Regions from separate parts of the Ralstonia mannitolilytica genome, predicted to be linked through region 4. Evidence: predicted binding sites of a transcription regulator. Region 4 holds the regulator's gene; each other region holds the start of a gene.

Region 1 (5,340 bases), 600 kb from region 4:
GACGCCCTGTCTTTGTCTTGCCAGCGCAAGGAAGCAGAGAAGGGCGCGCCCGACATGGCGGCCTCCCGCTTGAGTCTGCGGGAGTGGGTTCGTGTTGCGCGCTTGGTTCGCCTCGCTCTGCTTGGCGGCGCTGCTTTGCTGACGACCGCATGCGGCATGCTGCCGCCACCCGCGCCGATCGTGCAGGGTCCGACCACGGCGCGGCCGCCGATGCCGGTGATGGCGCCGCGCCAGAACGGGGCGATCTATCAGGAAGTGGCCTCGGGCAGCGGCGGTTTTCGCGGCATGTTCGAAGACCGTCGCGCGCACATGGTGGGCGACACCATCACCATCGTGATCACCGAGAACACGGCCGCCAGCAAGCAGACCTCGGGCAGCGTCAACCGCACCGGCAGCATGAGCGCTTCGGTGCCCACGCTTGCCGGCATGAACGCCGGTGTGCTGTCGCTGCTGGGCGTGTCGGCCAGCGACGCCAACAAGTTCGACAGCAAGGGCGCCAATGGCGCGCAGAACAACTTCACCGCCACGATCACGGTGACGGTGGTCGAGGTGCTGTCCAACGGCAACCTCGTGGTGAGCGGCGAGAAGCAGATGGCCGTGGGCCAGGGCACCGAGTCGATCAAGTTCTCGGGTGTGGTCAACCCGACCACCGTCAACAACCAGAACACCGTGCTGTCGACCCAGGTGGCGGACGCACGCATGGAATACCGCGGTACCGGCTATGTGGCCGAGGCCCAGCAGATGGGCTGGCTGTCGCGGTTCTTCCTCACTGTGTCGCCGTTCTGAGGGGCCTCGCCATGACATTGCAACGACTCTTTGGCGCCGCGCTGATCGCCCTCGCTTCTCTGGCTGGCACGGCGCACGCCGACCGCATCAAGGATCTGACCACGATTGCCGGCGTGCGCGAGAATGCGCTGATCGGCTATGGCCTCGTCGTCGGCCTGGATGGCAGCGGCGACCAGACCACGCAGACGCCGTTCACGATCCAGAGCTTCAACAACATGCTCACGCAGTTCGGCATCAACGTGCCGCCGGGCGCCAGCATCCAGCTCAAGAACACGGCCGCGGTGGTGGTGACGGCCACGCTGCCGGCCTTCGTGCGGCCTGGCCAGACGATTGACGTGACTGTCTCGTCCATCGGCAACGCCAAGAGCCTGCGCGGCGGCACGCTGCTGCTCACGCCGCTCAAGGGCGTGGACGGCCAGCTCTACGCGCTGGCGCAGGGCAACGTGGTGATCGGTGGCGCGGGCGCGTCGGCCAACGGCAGCAAGGTGCAGATCAACCAGCTCGGCGCCGGCCGCATCGCCAACGGGGCGACGGTCGAGCGCGCCGTGGCGGCCACGGTTGGCGAAGCGGGCAGCATCCAGCTCGACACCGGCACGACGGACTTCGGCACCGTGCAGAACATCGTCAACGCCATCAACAAGCAGTTCGGCGCCGACACGGCCCAGGCCGCGGACGGCCGCACGATCAACGTGCGTGCGCCGGCCCTGGCGTCGGACCGCGTCGGGTTTGTGGCGAAGCTGCAGAACATTGAAGTGACGCCTGCACTGGCAGCGGCCCGCGTGGTCGTCAACGCGCGCACGGGCTCGGTGGTGATGAACCAGCTCGTCAAGCTCGAGCCCTGCGCGGTGGCGCACGGCAACCTGTCGGTCACCATCAGCACCGAGCCGGTGGTGAGCCAGCCGGCGCCGTTCTCGCAAGGGCAGACGGTGGCGGGCGCGCGCTCGAACATCGAGGTCAAGCAGCAGGGCGGCAGCCTCATCAACGTCAAGGGCGGCACCAACCTGGCCGACGTGGTGAAGGCCATCAACGCGATCGGTGCCAACCCGCAGGACCTGATCTCGATCCTGCAGGCAATGAAGGCCGCCAATGCGCTGCGCGCCGACCTGGAAATCATTTAACGCCGGGGTGATGCCATGAACCCGACCGACCTGACTACCCGCCTCGCGCTCGATTCGCGCGGCTTCGAATCGCTCAAGCAGACCGCGCGCACCGACCCGACGGGCGCGGCCAAGACCGTCGCCAAACAGTTCGACGCGATCTTCGTGAACATGATGCTCAAGCAGATGCGCGATGCATCGCCGCAGAACGGGCCGTTCGATTCGTCGTCGACCAAGATGTACACGTCGATGCTCGACCAGCAGCTTTCGCAGACGATGGCCTCGCGCGGCGTGGGCGTGGCCGACCAGCTGCTCAAGCAGATGCTGCGACAGGCCAACCGCGTGGATCCGGATGCGGGCGGCAAGGTCAACACGGCGTTGTCCAGCAGCACGGCCACGAATACCGCGCTGCCGGGCGCCGCGGGTTCGGCCACCGATGCGGCCAAGGCGATCGCGCGCACATCGCTCAACAGCATGGCCGCGTCGGCAGCGTCTGGAGTGGAAGACGACGGCTCGGGCATCAGCACCGTGCCGCGCCCCGGCCTCGAGGCGCGCGTGGAGCGCGCCCTGGCGGCGTTGCGCAAGCAGGCCGAGGCGGAAAGCAAGGCCGCCGACATGCTGCCGGAGGTGGACCTGTCCGGCGTGGCTTCGGAGCCGCGCGGCGACCGCATGGCCAGCTTCTACAACAAGCTGATCGGCCACGCCTCGCAGGCGGCGCAGGAGACCGGCATCCCGGCCAACTTCATGATCGGCCACGCCGCGCTGGAATCGGGCTGGGGCCGCCGCGAAATCAAGGCCAAGGACGGCAGCAACACGCACAACCTTTTCGGCATCAAGGCCGGCGGTTCGTGGACGGGCAAGACCGCCGAGGTGACCACCACCGAGTACATCGGCGGGGTGGCCCGCAAGGTCAAGGAGAAGTTCCGGGCCTACAGCTCGTATGCCGAGGCGTTCAAGGACTACGCCAACCTGCTGGCCAACAACCCGCGCTACAGCCACGTGGTGGCGGCCGGCAACGGCAACGATGCGGCGTCGTTCGCCAAGGGGCTGCAGCGCGCCGGCTATGCCACCGACCCGAACTACGCCCACAAGATCATGGCGGTGCTCAAGCAGATCGTGTGAATGTAATTGAAGCGCCACATTTGGTGGCATCGGCCGGCTCAAGTTTGTCCTTGGCCGGCCGATGTTGTTTCTAGAGCTGATTTCGGCGGCGTCCTGCTGCCCGCACCGAGACAACGATGAGCACCTCCCTCTTGAATATTGGCGCGACCGGCCTGCGGGTTGCCGATATCAACCTGCAGGTGACCGGCAACAACATTGCCAACGCCAACACCCCGGGCTATTCGCGCCAGGAAGCGGTGCAGACGGAAAACGTTCCGCTGTATGCAGGCGTCGGCTATCTGGGGCAGGGGGTCAATGTGACCACCGTCAAGCGGATCTACGACCAGTTCCTGACCGCCCAGGTGCAGAGCGGCCAGGCCGCCACGAGCGCGGCCGACCAGCTCAACAGCCTGGTGTCGGGCCTCAGCAAGTACATGTCCGACCCGAACAGCGGGTTGAGTTCGGCGTTGACGAGCTTCTTCAACGCGGCCGATGGCCTGGCCTCCAAGCCGTCGGACACCACGGCGCGCCAGGTCTTCCTGAACGCAGCCGCCAGCCTGCAAAGCCGCTTCAACTCGATTGCCGGCCAGATGAACGCGCTCAGCGGCCAGGTCAACACGCAGGTGCAGACCCAGATCAGCTCGGTCAACGGCACCGCGCAGCAGATCGCCGCCCTGAACGACCGGATCGCCAAGGCCGAAAGCTCGACCGGCCAGCCGGCCAACGACCTGCGTGACCAGCGCGACCAGCTCGTGCAGACGCTCAACCAGTCGATCAAGGCCAGCGTGGTGCAGACCGGCGACGGTCAGTACAACATCTACGTGGGCAATGGCCAGGCGCTGGTGCAGGGCAACCAGAGCTATCAGTTGACGGCGGTGCCATCGCAGTACGACCCGACGCAGCTGTCGGTGGGCTACAAGAGCCCGGCTGGCGTCGTCAACATCGACGACAGCCAGCTGGGCGGCGGCGCGCTGGGCGGCCTGATGGAGTTCCGCAACAAGACGCTCATCCCGGCGCAGAACAGCCTGGGCCGCCTGGCCACCGCCGTGGCCGCCGACGTGAACGCGCAGAACAAGCTCGGCATGGACGCCAACGGCAAGATGGGCACGGACCTCTTCTCCGTGGCGGGCCCGAGCGTGGCCGCCAGTGCCAACAACACGGGCAGCGCCACGCTGACTGCCAGCATCACCAATGCCAATGCGGGGCAGGGTTACGACTACCAGATCAAGTACCAGGGCGGGGCCTACACCGTCTCGCACTACCCGGACGGCTCCGGTGCCGTGACGGTGACGAGCTGGCCGACCACCATCGACGGCGTCACGCTGAACCTGTCGGGCACGATGAACAGCGGCGATTCGTTCCTCGTGCGCCCGACCGTCCAGGCTGCCTCGACGATGCAGACGCTGACCACGGACTATCACAACGTGGCGGCAGCGTCGCCGGTGGTGCTCACGCAGGGCAGCAACAACACCGGCAATGCGGCGGTGTCGTCCATCGGCGTGGACAGCACGTATGCCGGCGCACCGCTTGCCTCGCCGATCAGCCTGACGTACAGCTCGGCCGTGGGCGGCTCGCTTTCCGGCTTTCCGGGCAGCGTGACGGTGACAGTCAACGGCACGTCGACCACCTATACCGGCGGCACCGCGCCCTATACCCAAGGCGCCACGTACGCGTTCAACGGCGTGCAGCTGACGCTCTCGGGCACGCCTGGCAACGGCGACACGTTCTCCATCTCGGCCAACACCGCCAACAGCACCGACAACGGCAATGCCAGCGCGCTGGCCAAGCTGCGCAATGCGAACCTGCTGGACGGCGGCACCACGTCGCTCGGTTCGGCGTGGAACAACCTCGTCACGCAAGTGGGCGTGCAGGCCAACCAGGCCAGCACGAACCTGACTTCGCAGAAGGCGTTGCTGGCGAGCTCGACGTCGCAGCAGCAGTCGGTCTCGGGGGTGAACCTCGATGACGAGGCGATGAACCTGATGAAGTACCAGCAGGCCTACCAGGCCGCCGCCAAGGTGATGCAGACGGCCAACGCGCTGTTCGATTCGCTGCTGTCGATCGCCAACTGACAGTCGCCGCCGACTGCAGAACCGCCCAGCCCTGCCGATAACGCACTAAAGCCTTCCGCCCGGACCGATCATGCGAGTCAGTACCGCCCAGTTCTTCGCGCTGTCCAGCGCCTCGATGCAGAACACGCAGTCGAACCTGCTCACCTTGCAGCGGCAGATCTCCAGCGGCATCGCACTCGACAGCGCGGGCGACAACCCGACCGCCTATGGCCAGATGGTGCAACTGCAACAGACGCAGGACGCCAACGATCAGTACCAAGCCAACCGCGATGCCACCGATGCGC
Region 2 (5,340 bases), 590 kb from region 4:
ATGAAAAGCGCGGGGCCGTCCCCGTCGCTGATCGGTGATGCGTTACTGAATGGAAGCAACGTCCGACAGCCGCGCCGTCGCGCCGGAGGCGAGCACCAGCTGCATCGTGCCGTTGTTGATCGTCACACCTGCCACCTTGTCCAGGCCCAGTGCGTTGGCCGTGGTGGTCTTGCCGCCCAGCGTCGCCGACACCTTGATGCTGTAGGTACCGTCGGCAAGCTGGTTGCCCTTGTCGTCCTTGCCGTTCCAGGTGTAGTTGCCGCTGCCGGCAGTCATCTGGCCGAGGTCCACCGTGCGCACCGCCACGCCGGCGGCGTTGGTGATGGTGACGACGACATCGTCCGCGCCGTTGGGCACCGAGACCCCGAAGTTGGCGGCGCCCGAAGACAGCGTCAGGGTGCTCGTCGGCACCTGCACGGTGCGGCCGATCATCGACGAGGCCTGCGTGGCCGCGTTCTGCGTCAGCATGCTCGACATCGTGGTGTTCAACTGCTGGATGCCGTTGACCGTGTTGATCTGCGCCAGCTGCGAGGTCATCTGCGAGTTGTCCATCGGGTTGAGCGGATCCTGGTTCTGGAGCTGCGCCACCAGCAGCTTCATGAACGTGTTCTGCAGATCGCTGCCGTTGGTGATGGCCAGCTGGTTGCCGGTGGTGGTACCGGTCGTGCTTGTGGTGCTGCTGGTGGAGTTGACGGTCATGTTGGTCTCTCGTGTATCGGGCGCCCGTTGACAGCGCTTACTGGCCCAGGGTGAGGGCCTTGGAGGCCATCGTCTTGGTGGTGTTGGCGACTTCCACGTTGGCCTGGTACGAGCGCGAGGCGGAAATCATGTTCACCATCTCGTCCACCACGTCCACGTTGGGCATGGTCACGTAACCGTCGGCATCGGCCAGCGGGTTTCCCGGCTGGTGCATGCGCTTCATGGGCGTGACGGTGTCTTCGACCACGCGGTCGACCGACACGCCGGTGGCGTAGTCGTCAGACTCCTGCGCGGGCGAAAACACCACCTGCTTGGCGCGGTAGGGTGTGCCGTTCGGGCCGGTCACGCTCTCGGCGTTGGCCAGGTTGGAGGCCACCACGTTCATGCGCTTGGACTGCGCGGTGAGCGCGCTGCCAGCCACATCCATCACCTTGAATAGCGACATGTCGATTCCGCTGTCTTTGAAACTGTTGTCGGATCAGATCCGCTGTTTGTGTGGGCGCTCTCCGGGCCACCACCTTGCCGGCCCGGGGCGCCGCATCACTCCCGCCCCTCTTTCGCCGCGCGTCACAACCCGCGCGGTCGTCCCGCAACGTTGCCGTGCTAGCTGCTCTGGATGGCGGCCAGCATCGACTTGATCTTCTGCGTCACGATGCTCAGGTCGGCCTCGTAACGCACGGTGTTGTCGGCAAAGCGCATGCGCTCGCCGTCCATGTCGACCGTGTTGCCGTCGATCGACGGCTGCTGCGACGTGCGGTACTGCACTTCGCCCTGCAGCGCCTTGGTCTGTTGCGACAGCGATGCCTGCATCGGTGTCACCTCGCCGGCGGGCGCACCGTTGACGTTCAGGTGGCCGGCCGCCGTGGCGGTCATCGGCAGGGCGTTGCCGCTGTGCTGGCCGACCGCCTTCTGCAGCGCAGACTGAAAATCGAAATCGCGCGCCTTGAAGTTGGGCGTATCGGCATTGGCGATGTTCGAGGCCAGGATCTGGTGCCGCTGCGAACGCAACCGCAGCGCCTGCTCCTGAAAACCGAACAACTGATCCAGCTTGTCGACCATGTGTGTGTTCCGTGTTCCGTGGGATGGAGAACGCGGCATCGGCAGCCCCTTCAAAACCGCCGATGCCGTCTCCAAACCGCTGTATTGCTGAGTTGCCGTCATGCAGCCTCAGTGGCAAAGGCCTGCCTGCGGGCCCGACGCCGGCCGGGAAAACCAGGCACCGGAGCAGGTTGCACGGTCCGGCTGCACAGCCGCCGCGCAACGCCAGGGACTTCACCACGTTGCAAAGTCTAGGGGCCGATGCGCAACCGCATTCGTCTGAATAAGGGGGGGATTGGCCGACATTTCCGGATTTGGCGCCCCCGCGCGCGTGGCTACACTCCACTGGACTTTTGATGGAGGCTTGCCATGCCACAGCGGTTTGCACGTGAGGCAGATCACCCGACTTTCGCGACGGCGCGGCGCGCGCGGGCCGCGGCCATGCCGCCGGCCGCCGGGCGACGCCTGCTGCTGGTGATCCTCGCGCTGGGGCTGCTGGCCGGCCTCGTGCGCCCGATGCCGGCGCACGGGCAGGGCATGATGCGCGTGGGGTATGCGCCCGCCGCAGCCGCCATGCCGGGGGCGTCGCAAGCCGGCCAGCCCACCGCAATCCAGGGCCCGAACGCCATCCAGATGCAGATCCAGCAGCAGTTGCAGTCGCAACTGGACATCCTGGGCGGCACAAACGAAACCGGTGCGCCGCGCGCATCGGTCGAAGTCGGCCCGGTCGACCCGCGCGTCGCCAACCAGCCGTGCGACCAGATCGACCTGATGCTGCCCGCGGCCAACCGCCTGCGCGGCCGTATACAAGTGGGCGTGCGCTGCCGCTCGCCGCACGCGTGGGCGGCGTGGGTGCCGGCCACCATCCAGATCACAGGGACGTACTACGTGGCCGCCCGCGCCTTGCCCCCGGGCAAGACCCTCGACATGAGCGACCTGGAAGCCCGCACCGGCGATCTGTCGATGCTGCCGCCGTCGGTCGTGCAGCAACCCGCCGACGTGGTCGGCCGCGTGCTGCTCACGAGCGTGGCCGCCAGCCAGCCGCTGCGCGCCGAAAGCCTGCGCTTGCCGGTCGCCGTGCAGGCGGGCCAGACCGTCAAGCTGGTTGCCGAGGGTGGCGGATTCCAGGTCACGAGCGACGGCCGGGCGCTGAACCAGGCCGCAGTCGGCCAGGTGGCGCAGGTGCGTACCGCCAACGGCAACGTCGTTTCGGGCATCGCGCAGTCGGCGGGCGTGGTGGCCATCCAGTTCTGACCCGAGAATTGCGATTGCTCGATCACTTTGAAACTGCAAAGCGACGTGCAGTACGCCCGCTAAAGTTTGGGGCGGGGTTGGCCGATATGGGTGTTAGGATGAACGCGCTCTTCGGAGACACCCGTGAAAATCAACCATATCGTCAACAACGCCCCGGCGATTGCGCCGACCAAGGACACTGCGTCCGGGTCGACGCGTGCCGCTGGCTCGCATGCCGCCAGCACGGCAGCGGCGGGCACGGCGCGCCACACCGGCGATGCGCCGTCGCTGTCAGTCCAACAGGTCTCGCGCCAGGTGGGCAGCGGCGACTTCGATGCCGCCCGCGTCGAGCAGATCCGCCATGCCATCCAGAACGGCACGCTGAAGATGGACGCCGGCAAGATCGCCGATGCGGCGCTTTCCGACGCCCAGTCGCTGCTCTCGGCACAAAGCAAAAAGGCCTGACGGGACACTCCCGTCGCGCCTCCTCCAACCCTGAAGACGCCGCCGGCCCCTGGCCGCACGCGGTGGGGCGGTGTGCCGGCCGGCGGCTGCCCAAGCTGAGGTCGCCTCGCCCATGGACAACACACTGCTGATCCGCACACTGGCCGACGAGCAGGAACTGCTGCGCGCCGCCAACCAGACCCTGGAAGCCGAAGCGCAGGCGTTGCGCGACGGCGACATGGTCGAACTCGAGCGCATTACCCAGACCAAGCACCAGCAGCTCACCGCCCTCGGCGCAGCCGACCGTGAACGCCGCCTCTGGTGGGCGCAACACGGCGGCGCCGATCCGTACGGGCTGGTCAAATACCTGCGCACCGACGAAGCCGCCAGCCGCCTGTTCGACGAAAACCTGGCCCTGGCCCGCACGCTGCGCCAGCGCAACCTCGACAACGGCGTCCTCATCGACCTGCGCCTGCGTGCCACGCAGAACGCGCTGCAAGTCCTGCACGCTGCCAACAACGGCGGCGGCACACCCTATGGCCGCGACGGCAAGCAACCGCTCTCGATGCCGCGCTTCTCGGTCGTTGCCGAATAGGTGCCACACGCCTGCCGTTTCCTCGCCTGACGGCCCGCGAACGCTGCTTGACGTTTACGTCAATGGGCATGAAGTGGGGCTGGCTGCCGCCGTCCGATCCTGATATCTATAAGGGGTCTGGCACACCGCCGATCGGGATAAGCAAAAAGGTTTACATCCGATTGATGGGTGCAACAAGCATGCTGGGGATTTATTCTGCGATTTTTGGCGGGGTTAATCCTCCGCGCCTGGCGACATAAAGAAGCAAAAAACCGGGAGGGAAATTGCGCCTGATTGGCGCGCCAAGGTTTCGGCCCGGCGGCACCGCTGCGTGGTGACTGCCGGTTGAACGGGGAAATATACCGAAGCCGCGCGCCATTGCGTTTCCACAAGCCCGTTTGCATTGATTTTGGATCCCACCGATCCAAATCCGCGCAGCGACGGCGATTCCGGGAAATGGGAAAAACAACCATAACCAGACAGGCGGCGCAGTGAAATCAATCGTAGTAGAGGCACACCCGTTGGTGCGTGCCGGCGCGACTCACGTCTTGCAATCCTTGCCGGCCATTTCCGAGGTTGTCAGCGTCGAACCGGACGAAGACCTTTTTGAAAACCTCGCGGCGCATGCGGACGCCGAACTCGCCCTGATCGGCCTGCCGCTGCCGGGCATCGACGATCTGCCGGCGCTCTCGCGGTTGCTCCAGCAGCCGCATCCGCGGCATGTCGCCGTACTGAGCGAAAACGATTCGGTTGCGCACGTGCGCGCGCTCATGCAATTGAATGTCTCGGCCTATCTGCTGAAAAGCTATTCCGGCAAATTGATCGGGGCGGCACTCGAACTCGTGCTGGCCGGTGGCCGTTATGTGCCTGCGTCCGTCGTGTTGGCCCGGCCCGAAACCATTGCGGCCGGCGCGCCCCGGGGCCATGACGACTGCGCATTGCTCGGACTCACGCAGCGCCAATACGAGATACTCGTTCTGCTTTCCCGCGGCCATCCGGTCAAAACCATCAGCCGCATGCTGAATATCTCGGAGGCGACCACGAAAGCGCATATCAATGCGCTTTATCGGCGGCTCGAAGTGCGCAGCCGTACCGAAGCCGTGTTCGTCGCCACGCAGCGCGGCGCCATGTTGCTGAACGGTCCGCAGGTCGGCGCAGAAACGCCGCTGCGCCTGGCACGCACCGGCTGACACCGTCTTCCTTCGCGCATAAAAAACGGCGCCCACATCGGGGCGCCGCTGGAATATCCCGCCCACGCTGTCGACACGCGGGCGGCAGATGACAAGAAAAGCGAGACGACTCCGCTCAGAACTTCGCGCGGATGCCCACGCCGAACGTGTCGGCCGAGCTCA
Region 3 (5,340 bases), 630 kb from region 4:
CAGGTGGCTCGCGCCTGCCGTGGCAGCTGGCTTGCCGATGGCAAGCCACGCGTCCTGCAGCGGTACGAGCAGCTTGTCGACCTCGGCGAGGATGGCCACGTCGCTGTTGGCGTTGGCCACCAGCAGGCGGCGCAGCATGTAGTCGTACAGGCTGTTGAGCTGGGTCGCGATCTCACCGCCGCGCTGGTGGTCCAGGCTCGCCTGCAGCCCCTGCCCGATGATCGAGATGGCCTTGTCGATCGCGCGCAGTTTGGCCGGCACGTCACCCCGTTCGATGGCGGCGGTGGCCATGTTGATGGCCGCTCGCGCGCCCTCGAACAGCATGGCGATCAGCCGATGCGGATTGGCGTCCACCACAGAGGTTTCAATGCCGACTTGCGCGTAGGCACCGATGGCTCGGCGTGCTGCGTACATGGAGTTTTCCTGGTCTGTTCTTGTAAGCGGTTCAGACAGTACTTACGGCGTCAGTTGTTGCTGCTTGAGGTCTGTTTTTGCAATGCGGCCAACTGCGTCGTCAGGTAGTTGCTGGTGTTGGTCATGCTGGCCACCAGCGCCGACAGCGCGTTGAACTGCGAGTAGTACAGCGCCTGCTTGGCATCGAGCTGGCGCTGCATGGCCGTGATGCGGCCGGCGATGGAGCTGAGCGAGCTGTTGATGGCATCGGTCTCGTTCTGCACCAGGCCCGTGGTCGAGAGCAGGTTCGTCGCCACGGTATTGAGCTGCGCTGCATAGCCGCGCTGCACCGTGACGCTGCCGCGGCTGCCCAGCGCCCCGCCCGTCACCTGCACCGTGAGCCCGTCCACCGCGGTGCCCGTGGCACCGTACAGGTTCTGGCCGGAACCGACCGCCGCCACGCCGTTGATGGTGCCCTGCACGTCCTGGCCCGTCACGGCGGTCGGGCTGCCGCCGACCAGCGACGACGCGCCGTTGCCCGAGATCGAGATGCTCGAGTTGGAACCGTACTGGCTATTGGTGAAGGTCAGCACGCCGCTGGCATCCGCCGATACCGACACGTTGATCTTCGCGTTCTGCAGCGCGGCCGAACCGTTGATCTGCGACTGGATCTGCGCGGCCAGGCTCGATGCGGTGTAGCTGCCGGCCGGCACCGTGATGTTGGTGGCGATGCCGCTGACCGTGACCGACAGGCTGTCGTTCACGCCCGCGGTGATGGTCGTATTGGCCGCCGCCGCGCCCTTCAGCGACCCTTGCGTGGCCAGCTGCGACACGGTGACGGCATACGTGCCCGACTTCGTGCTGTCGGCGAACTTCGGCACGCTCAGTTGTGCGTCCGTACTGGTGCCCGCGCCTGCAAACAGGCCGGCCACCTGGCTGGGCGACGCGGCAATCGCGTTGGCCAGCTTGGTGTTGTCGATCGACAGCGTGCCGTCCGAACCCATCGTCACGCCGATGCTGCCCAGCGACTGGTACGCGCCATTGCCGATGGCCTGGCCAAGCACGTCGGTGATCTGGTTGATGAGCGCCTTGGTGCTGACATCTCCGGCCAGCGGGCCATTGTTGGCGCTGTTGGCGGTATCGATGTTCGTCAGCGAGTTCAGGGAAACGCGCAGCGCGTTGTAGCCCTTGACGAAATTGACCACGGCGTTCGTGGTAGCCGTCGGGTCGTTGGCCACCGTCACGGTGGTGCTGCCCGTCTTGGACAGCGTAAACGACGTGCCGTCCACCACGTTCGACAGCGTATTGGTCGGGCTCTGCACGGTGATGCCGTTGATCGTGGCCAGGGCGTTCTGGCCCGTGGTCACCTCGGTCATGTTCTGCGTGCCGGCCGGGTCTTGCGAGAGCAGCGATTGCAGCGTCGCATCGCCCGACACCGAGATCTTCATCTCGGAGTTCGAGCCGCCCGCCGTGGAGGTCAGCACCAGCCGGTACGGGTTGCCGCTGCCGTCGTTGACGATGCTGGCCGACACACCGAGGTTGGCCGAGTTGATCGCGTCGCGGATGCCCGAGAGCGTGTTGTTCGAGGAGTCGATCGTGATCGAGCCCCCCGGCAGGTTGCCGTTCTGCGTGAACGTGGCGCCCGAATACTTGCCGTTGGCAAACGTGCCGCCCGACACCGAGCCGAACGAGAACGAAATCGTGGTCGACGACCCGCTGCCGATGGCCGAGGTGGCGGAAGCCTGCCCCTGCGCGGCGAGCACCTGCGACTGCGCGAGCTGCGTCACGTTGACGGCGTACGAGCCCGCCGGCGCCGAACCCGTGAGCGAGGCACTGAGGATGGAGGCGTCGTAGCCGCTCGCCTTCATCGCGCTGAAGTTCGACACCGAGCTCAGTCCCGCCATGGCCGTCTGGAATGTCGCCAGCGAGCTCTTGAGGTTGCCCACCGCCGAGAGCTGCGTCTGGTAAGACGTCTGCTGGTTCTGCAGCAGGGTCAGCGGCTGGCTTTCCACCTTCATCAGGCTGGTGACCAACGTATTGACGTCGATGCTCGTCCCGATACCGGGAATCGAGATCGGCGGGACGTAGTTGTTGCTCGAGGAACTGCTGGTCGTGGTCGCCATGATCGGATCGGTCAGCGTATGCGTTGGCGGGAGTCCTTCCTCACAACGGCAGCGCTCGCCACTTCTTTAGCGGAGGTGGGCCACTCTTCACAATTGGATCAGCAAAACGAAAGGCCGGCGCCCCCCTCGAGGAGCGCCGGCCTTCGACCCGGCCGCAACGCGCCGGGCTGACATCCGCCTGCCGATTAACCCTTGAGCAGGTTCAGGATGCTGTTCGGTGCCGAGTTGGCTTGCGCCAGCATCGCCGTACCGGCTTGCTGCAGGATGTTCTGACGCGTCATGTTCGACGTTTCTGCAGCGTAGTCGGTGTCGACCATGGCCGACTTGGCAGCCGACAGGGCGGTGTTGTTCGACGTCAGCGTGTTGATGGTCGAGGTCAGGCCGCTTTGCTGGGCACCCAGGCTGGCGCGCGCCGACTTCAGGGCGGTCAGGTCGGTGTCGATTGCCGTTTGCGCGGCCGTTGCGTTGGCAGCGCTCGTCACGCTGGTGCCGGCGCCCGTGAACGAACCGTATGCCGACAGGTTGACGTTGGTGATGGTCGCGCTGTCCGTCGTGGCGTTCTGGCCGTACTGGAACGTCACCGAAGCAACCGTGCCGTCGAACAGCTTGTTGCCGTTGTAGTTGGCGTTGGTCGCGATGTTCTTGTTGGCCGTGGCCAGCTGCTGGTATTCCTTGTCCAGGTTGGCCTGGTCAGCTGCCGACAGACCGCCGTTGTTGGCTTCCACAGCCAGTTGGCGCATACGTTGCAGGTTGTTTTCGACTTGACCCAGGTACGAGTCGGCCGTCTGCAGGTACGACTGTGCGTTGTTGGCGTTCTGGATACCTTGCGTTTGCGAGTTCAGCGTGGTCGTCAGGCTCGAAGCGACAGCGTACGCAGCAGCATCGTCCTTGGCGCTGTTCACGCGCAGGCCGGTGGACAGGCGCTGCAGAGACGTTTGCAGCGCGGATTGCGATTGCGACAGCGCTTGCTGCGTTTGCAGGGACGAAATGTTGGTATTGAGGCTGAGGGACATGACGGCTCCTAAGTTTCCCGTTGGTTTGTTGCCCGATTGGCGGCTTGTTCCGGCTGTGCCGGGCAACGTGACCTGTAACTTGAAGGGGATCAGGTCTGCGTTGTACTCAGGTTATCGGTGGCCGTCGAAGAAAGTTTAGGGTCGCCTTGACAAAATTGTGCGCTGGCGGCGGTCCGGGTTTCGGGCGCCCGTTTTTTTGAGCCGGCCCGCCAACAGCAGCAGCGCGCCTGCTTCTTGCCGTACAGGGCCTCGGCTATACTCGTCCGATAAATCACGGCGCCGCATCCCTCCATACAAAGAGCGCCACTTCGCACAGATGGGGAGTTGCAAGCCCCGCCCAGGCGCTCCAGCGGCCTGCCGGCGGTCATAAGAGCTCGAAGCGAGCCTGTTTGACCCGCAACACCCACCATGCTCAATGTCCTGATCGTCGAACCGCACGACATTGCCCGTGTCGGCCTGCGCCAGATCCTCAAGGATTCGCGCCTGGCACGTCAGATCGAGGCCGTGCCGGACCTGCGCGACGCCAACAACGACGTGCTCGCCCAGCGCGAGTGGGACGTCATGCTGTTTTCGGTGGAATCGGCCACCGGAGACGAGTTCCAGACCATCAAGATGGTCCGCCAGCAACACGCCCGCCTGGCCGTGCTCGCGCTGGGCCGCCATCCCGAAGCGCTGCTCGCGGTGCGCGCCCTCAAGGCCGGCGCCGCCGGCTATCTGCCGATGGATGCCAGCCAGCCGCAATTGCTGGCCGCGGTCAACGCCATCTCCAAGGGCAAGAAGTACCTGCCCTCCGACCTCGTGGAAGTGCTGGCCGACAACCTGAACGTCGACTGGGACAAGCCCCGCCACGACATCCTCTCCGACCGTGAATTCCAGACGCTGCGCATGCTCGGCTCGGGCCGCACGCTGAGCGAGATTGCCCAGGCGCTGCAGATCAGCGCCAAGACGGTCAGCGTGTACCGCGGGCGCGTGCTCTCCAAGATGAAGCTGCGCAACAACGCGGAGCTGACGATGTACGTCGTCAGCAACGGCCTCCAGCTCTAGGCCCCGGGGCCCACGCAAGGGTTCAAGACGGATAGAACCTCGGGATGCACGCGCCGTAGCGCCGGGCGTTCTCGCGCACGAGGTCTTGCACGGCCGCCGGTTCCAGCGGGCGCGTGAGCAGGTAGCCCTGGAACTCGTCGCAACCGGCTTCGCGCAGGAATTCAAGCTGACCCTCGGTCTCCACGCCTTCGGCCACAGTCTTCATTCCCATGGCCTGCGCCATCATGATGATGGCCCGCGTGATGGCCGCACGCTCGGCTACGTGCGGCAGGTCCTGCACGAACGAGCGGTCGATCTTCAGTGTGTCGATCGGAAAGCGGTGCAGGTACGACAGCGAGGAGTAGCCCGTGCCGAAATCGTCCAGCGCCAGCGATACGCCCATCGCCCGCAGCTCGGTCAGCAGCGCGTGCAGTGACGGGTCATCCCGGATGAGGATGCCTTCGGTCATCTCCAGCTCGACCGCGTTGCCCGGCAGGCCGCTGGTGGACAGCGCGCTGCGCACCATCGCGCTCAACTGGCCGGAGCTGAATGCCTGGCCCGACAGGTTGATCGACATGCGCAGGTGCGGCAGGCCGATGCGGCGCCAGCGCGCGAGCTGGTCGCACGCCGCGCGCAGGATCCAGCGGTCGATCTCGACGACGAGGCCGGTTTCCTCCGCATCCTGTATGAACTGCCCGGGCATCATGCGGCCGAAGTCGGCGGAGTTCCAGCGGATCAGCGCTTCCACGCTGACGATGCGGCCGGTCCTGACGTCCACGCGCGGCTGG
Region 4 (5,340 bases):
CCGCCGATCTCCAGCTCCATGCGGTCCTGCATCAGGACGTAGCGCTGGCGGAAATCCGCATAGTCGGCGGTGGCCACGGCGGTGCCCAGCACCGGCTGGCGCCCCAGTGCGCCGGTGCGTGGCTCGGGGGCACACGTGGAAGCGATGGCCTTGGCGAGCGCCGCGCGCACGCGCGAGCACATGCCGTCCGCATCGGCCGGGCCAATGCGGCTGCCGCTGGAGGCGAGCGCCGGAGGGCTCGCCGTCAGCGCGGTCGAAAGCGTGATGGCATCGGTCCAGCTCAGCCATTGACTGAGCCGGTCGGAAAGCGGCTGCGCCGATTCGCGCACATCGACGTCCGTCAGCCGGGCAAGTAAGCGGATCAGCGCAGGGCCGCTGAGCGCGGTGCGATGCTGGGCGTGCGCCATGCTGTGAGGGCCAAAAAAAGGCAGCAGTTTACACTGCCGCCCGCACCGCTCCAGCCGGTCGTCGGGATAACGCGGCCCGGGCGGCGAATCAGCCGCGCCGGCGTGCCTGCACGGCTGCGGCGAGCGTGTCCAGCAGCGGCTCGGTCTGCGCCCAGCCGAGGCACGCGTCGGTAATCGACACACCGCGCTGCAGCGGCACGCCGGGCTTCAGATCCTGGCGGCCTTCCTCGAGGTGGCTTTCGATCATGACGCCGAGGATGCGGCGCTCGCCGGCCGCCAACTGCCGCGCGACGTCCTGCCCCACGTCGATCTGGCGCACGTGCGATTTGCCCGAGTTCGCGTGCGAGCAGTCGACCATCACGTGCTCGCGCAGCCCTGCCTGGCGCAGGATCGCGCAGGCGTCTTCGATGGCGGCCGCGTCGTAGTTCGGCCCCTTCTTGCCGCCGCGCAGGATCACGTGCGCATCGCGGTTGCCGCGCGTCTCGAAAATGGCGGCCATGCCCATCTTCGTCATGCCCATGAACGAATGCGACGAGCGCGCCGCCAGGATCGCATCGGCCGCGATCTGCACGCCGCCGTCGGTGCCGTTCTTGAAGCCGATCGGGCAGCTCAGACCCGAGGCCAGCTGGCGGTGGCTCTGGCTTTCGGTGGTCCGCGCGCCGATCGCGCCCCAGGCGACCAGGTCGGCGATGTACTGCGGGCTCAGCAGGTCGAGGAATTCCGTGGCGACCGGCAGCCCCAGCGCGTTGACCTCGAGCAGCAGCTCCCGCGCACGGCGCAGCCCCTCGTTGATGCGGAAGCTGCCGTCGAGCCTCGGATCATTGATGTAGCCCTTCCAGCCGACGGTGGTGCGCGGCTTTTCAAAGTACACGCGCATGACGATGAGCAGATCGTCTTGCAGGCGTTGCGCAGCGGCGTGCAGCCGATGGGCATATTCCATCGCCTGATCGTGATCGTGGATCGAGCACGGGCCGACCACCGCGATGAGCCGGTCGTCCTGCCCGTTCAGTGCGGCGGTGATGGCCGTCCGGCTCGCCTCGACGTGGGCCTGCACTTCGGGCGACACGGGCAGCTCGTCGAGCAGCAGTGCCGGCGAGATCAGCGGGCGCACGGCGCCAATGCGCACATCGTCGATACGGGTCGTATCCTGCGTTGCGTCGGCCACGCCGACTTCCTGGTCATGTTGGGGGTTATCGATACGCATCATGGCAAGCAAGGGTGGAAGCTCTCAGCAGCCCGCATGTTGCTACAACTGCGCTGAAAAAGGGGGACAAAGCGCAATCCGGCAGACCGGAGTACCCTTGCGAAGCCGCCAAACGTCCTGATCTGGGCGGAATCCGCGTTCTCCCGCAAGCTAGAGCCGCAGCATCGCGCCCCGACCGGTGCCCGGCGTCATGGTGAAATGAAGAACCCCTATTACGATCCCGCCAAACCCCATCACACGCCGGACGGCTTTCGCAACCGCTACGCACACCCTCGCCCGGGCGGCGATTTCTGGCAATGGCAGCGCGAGCGCCGCCGCCTCGGCCTGCCCAAGCCCCCCACGCGCGACCTGTCCTGCGTTGCACCGAACCTGGCGGCCATCCACCAGCCGCCGGCCGTACCGCAGCTCACGTGGATCGGCCATGAAACGCTGCTGCTGCAGATCGGGGGCCTCAACGTGCTGACCGATCCGGTGTTCTCCAACCGGGCGTCGCCGCTGCCGTTTGCCGGACCGCGCCGGCACCAGCCGCCGGGCCTGTCGCTCAGTCAGTTGCCGCATATCGACCTGGTGCTGATCTCGCACAACCACTACGACCACCTCGACAAGGCCAGCGTGCGAGCCTTGATGCGGCAGCCGGGCGGCGCGCCGATGTTCTTCGTGCCGCCGGGGGTCGAGCGCTGGTTTGCACGCAACGTGCGCGGCACGCGCCTTGCCGGAAAGGGCGCGGACCACGGCGCCAACGTGCGCGCCTTCGACTGGGACGACGAAGCGCGCTTCGGCCCCTTCACCGCGCAGTTCTGCGCCGTGCAGCATTGGTCCGCACGCGGCCTGTACGACCGCAACCAGACGCTCTGGGGCAGCTGGGCGCTGCTGCATCCGCAACTGCGCTTCTGGTTTTCGGGCGACCTCGGATACTCGCAGGACACGCGCGACATCGGCGCCCGCTTCGGCCACTTCGACGTGGCGGCGATTGCCGTGGGCGCCTACGAGCCGCGGTGGTTCATGAAGGCCCAGCACATCGACCCGAGCGAAGCCGTGCAGGTCATGCACGATGTCGGGGCGCGGCAGGCCGTGGGCATCCACTGGGGCACGTTCGAGCTGACGGACGAACCGCTGGACCAGCCCATCACCGACCTGGCAAACGCCCTGAAGGCCGCGGACGTGCCGGCCGAGCGCTTCCTGCTCTTCCGCCATGGCGAGACCCGCGTGTGGGACGCCGCCGCCGAACGCCTCGTCGCCGAGCTGCCGCAAATGAAAACGCGGCCGCGAAATGACTCGCTGGCCGCGCAATAGAACGCTGTCCGGTGCCGATCAGGTCGGGGTCGGCAGCCACGCGCGATCGCGCAGCCGCGCACGGATCCGGGCAATCGCCTGGCTGTGGATCTGGCACACGCGCGACTCCGACACGCCCATCACGGCGCCGATTTCGCGCAGGTTCAGGTCCTGCTCGTAATACAGGCTCATCATCAGCTTCTCGCGCTCGGGCAGCGCCTCGATGGCGGCCACCACCGACTCGCGCAAGTCGTGGTCCAGCAACTGGTCCAGCGGCGTGGCGTCGTTTTCGGCGGCGCGGTTCTCGATGAAGGCGTCGGCGTCTTCGCGGTCGAAGTCTTCGTAATACAGCAGCTGGCTGCCCTGCAGGTCGACAAGCTGCTTCTGGTAGTCGGCCAGCGACATGCCGAGCGCCGTGGCGATCTCGGTTTCGGTGGGCGCGCGGCCCTTCTGCTGCTGCAGTTTCTGAATGGCCTGTTCGATCGTGCGCGCGTTGCGGCGCAACCCGCGCGGCAGCCAGTCGGAGCCGCGCAGCTCATCGAGGATGGCGCCGCGAATGCGCTGGGCCGCGTAGAACTCGAACTGCACGCCCTGCGTTTCTTCATAGCGCGACAGCGCATCGAGCAAACCCATCATGCCGGCCTGGATGAGGTCGTCGAGCTCGACGCTGGCGGGCAGCTTCACCATCATCTGGTTGGCAATGCGACGTACCAGCGGTGCGTACGTGGCCATCTCGTCGGACTTGGTCTTGCGACCGGTTGCGGTGTACATATCCATGCCTGCCTTTGGCGCTTCGTTCATGGTGCGCCTCAATAAACCAGCTCGGCCGCGCGCGTTGCGGCGCGTGGCGTTGCCGTCGGTGCCGAACTCGACATCGTCTGTGCCTGCGCCGACACCATCACCTGCGACGGCGACCCTGCCGCGCCGGCTTGGGGCTGGGCCTCGGCGCTGGCCCAGCTCAGCATCTCCTCGGCCAGCTGGCGGAAGGCCATGGCCGAGGGGGATGCGGGAAACGCGCTCGCCACGGGCTTGCCGAGCGAGAGCGCCAGTTCGATATGCCGGTCTTCCGGCAGATAACCGGCGAAATCAATGCGGGTGTTCAGGTACTGGCCCACGGTGTTGGCGAGGTTGCGGAACACGCGCACCGCAGAATCGACCGAATGCGCGCCGCACACCAGGGTGCGGATGCCCGCGCTGCCCTGCAGCACCGCGGTTTTCTTGAGCAGCGTGTAGGCGCTCTTGATGCCTTCCGCGCCGTCGGAGAACGCCAGCAGCACGTCGTCGCACGCCTCGGCCACGGTGGCCAGCGCGCGCGTACCGAAATGCGCGGCCACCAGCGTCACGTCTGCCGTGTCGTCGTGCTCCTCGAGCACACCGGCCACGGCCACGACGGTCTGGGCACTGACCACCGCAGCGTCGCGACCCAGGGCCGACAACGCAATGCGCAGGTTGTCGACGATGTCATCGACCTGCTCCTGCGCGCCGATCAGCAGCACGCGCCGGCTGGCAGCCTGCCCCAGCATGCGGCGCAGCCCGGCGGCCTGGTCCTTGACGAATGGGGTCGTCATCGTGCCCCCTTGCTCATGCGAAGTCGAACGCGGCCAGACCGGGCTCGCGGCCGAGCTGGCCACGCGCGGCGGCCTGCGCCACCAGCAGCGATTCGTCCGAATCGAGCGCAAACGACGACTGCTCCGCCCCCGCGCGGAAACTGCGATGGATCAGCAGCTTCTTGTTGGGCGCGGCAATGTCTTCCGGCACGCGCTGGCCGTACGACACGTAGTGCAGCGGCAGGCGGCGGCGGATCATCACGTCCATCGCGTGGCCGACCGAAGCGGCCTCGTCGATCTTCGTCAGGATGCAGCCGGCCAGGTTGGCGTCGCCGGTGTGGGCGTTGCGGTAGGCGCTGACCACCTCGTCGAGCGTCTTGCCGTTGCTCGTGGCGTTCAGCAGCAGCAGCCGCTTGATCGACGGGCCCACGGCATGCAGCATCGCCATCTGTTCCGACACGGCGCGGTCGCGCTGGCTCATACCTATGGTGTCGATCAGCACGACGTGCTTCTCGCGCAGGTCGTTCAGCGCAAGGCTCAGGTCCTGCGCGTCCTTCACGGCATGCACCGTGACGCCCAGGATCTTGCCGTAGATGCGCAGCTGCTCGTGGCCGCCGATCCGGTAGCTGTCGGTCGAGAGCAGGGCCACGCGCGACGCGCCATGGCGCAGCACGAAGCGCGCGGCCAGCTTGGCGGTGGTGGTGGTCTTGCCCACACCGGTCGGGCCCATCAGGGCAAACACGCCGCCCTGGTCGAGCAGGCTGTTTTCGTCCTGCACCACGGCGAGGTTCTTTTCGATCGCGCGCTGCACGAAGTCCAGCGCACCTTCATAGGTGTCGTGCTGCGGCATGTTCTCGAGCACGTAGCGCGTGAGCTGCGCCGAGAACCCCGCGTTCAGCATGGTCTGGAA

What was found. The regulator FliA, encoded in region 4, starts transcription of late flagellar genes. The targets are predictions, from matches to a motif close to CTAAAGTTTNNNNNNNNNNNGCCGNTA.
Region 1: a site for FliA is predicted at 3,043-3,069, ahead of flgK (flagellar hook-associated protein FlgK). Genes of this name have one in related genera too.
Region 2: a site for FliA is predicted at 3,052-3,078, ahead of flgM (flagellar biosynthesis anti-sigma factor FlgM). Genes of this name have one in related genera too.
Region 3: a site for FliA is predicted at 2,560-2,586, ahead of fliD (flagellar filament capping protein FliD). Genes of this name have one in related genera too.

Annotation. Positions count from the first base shown of each region.
Region 1 covers NZ_CP010800.1:326,933-332,272, reverse strand. The annotation lists gene TK49_RS18130 (flagellar basal body L-ring protein FlgH) at 55-786, shown strand; gene TK49_RS18125 (flagellar basal body P-ring protein FlgI) at 798-1,904, shown strand; gene flgJ (flagellar assembly peptidoglycan hydrolase FlgJ) at 1,920-3,005, shown strand; gene flgK (flagellar hook-associated protein FlgK) at 3,122-5,056, shown strand; gene flgL (flagellar hook-associated protein FlgL) at 5,127-5,340, shown strand, end outside.
Region 2 covers NZ_CP010800.1:335,170-340,509, forward strand. The annotation lists gene TK49_RS18150 (flagellar hook assembly protein FlgD) at 43-699, opposite strand; gene flgC (flagellar basal body rod protein FlgC) at 737-1,144, opposite strand; gene flgB (flagellar basal body rod protein FlgB) at 1,303-1,758, opposite strand; gene flgA (flagellar basal body P-ring formation chaperone FlgA) at 2,107-2,991, shown strand; gene flgM (flagellar biosynthesis anti-sigma factor FlgM) at 3,115-3,435, shown strand; gene TK49_RS18175 (flagella synthesis protein FlgN) at 3,548-4,009, shown strand; gene TK49_RS18180 (LuxR C-terminal-related transcriptional regulator) at 4,480-5,178, shown strand; gene TK49_RS18185 (porin) at 5,294-5,340, opposite strand, start outside.
Region 3 covers NZ_CP010800.1:292,164-297,503, forward strand. The annotation lists gene fliS (flagellar export chaperone FliS) at 1-414, opposite strand, end outside; gene fliD (flagellar filament capping protein FliD) at 465-2,516, opposite strand; gene TK49_RS17940 (flagellin N-terminal helical domain-containing protein) at 2,702-3,529, opposite strand; gene TK49_RS17945 (LuxR C-terminal-related transcriptional regulator) at 3,938-4,573, shown strand; gene TK49_RS17950 (putative bifunctional diguanylate cyclase/phosphodiesterase) at 4,596-5,340, opposite strand, start outside.
Region 4 covers NZ_CP010800.1:926,865-932,204, reverse strand. The annotation lists gene TK49_RS20815 (DUF3348 domain-containing protein) at 1-407, opposite strand, end outside; gene TK49_RS20810 (3-deoxy-7-phosphoheptulonate synthase) at 496-1,614, opposite strand; gene TK49_RS20805 (MBL fold metallo-hydrolase) at 1,810-2,904, shown strand; gene TK49_RS20800 (RNA polymerase sigma factor FliA) at 2,923-3,684, opposite strand; gene TK49_RS20795 (MinD/ParA family ATP-binding protein) at 3,693-4,451, opposite strand; gene flhF (flagellar biosynthesis GTPase FlhF) at 4,465-5,340, opposite strand, start outside.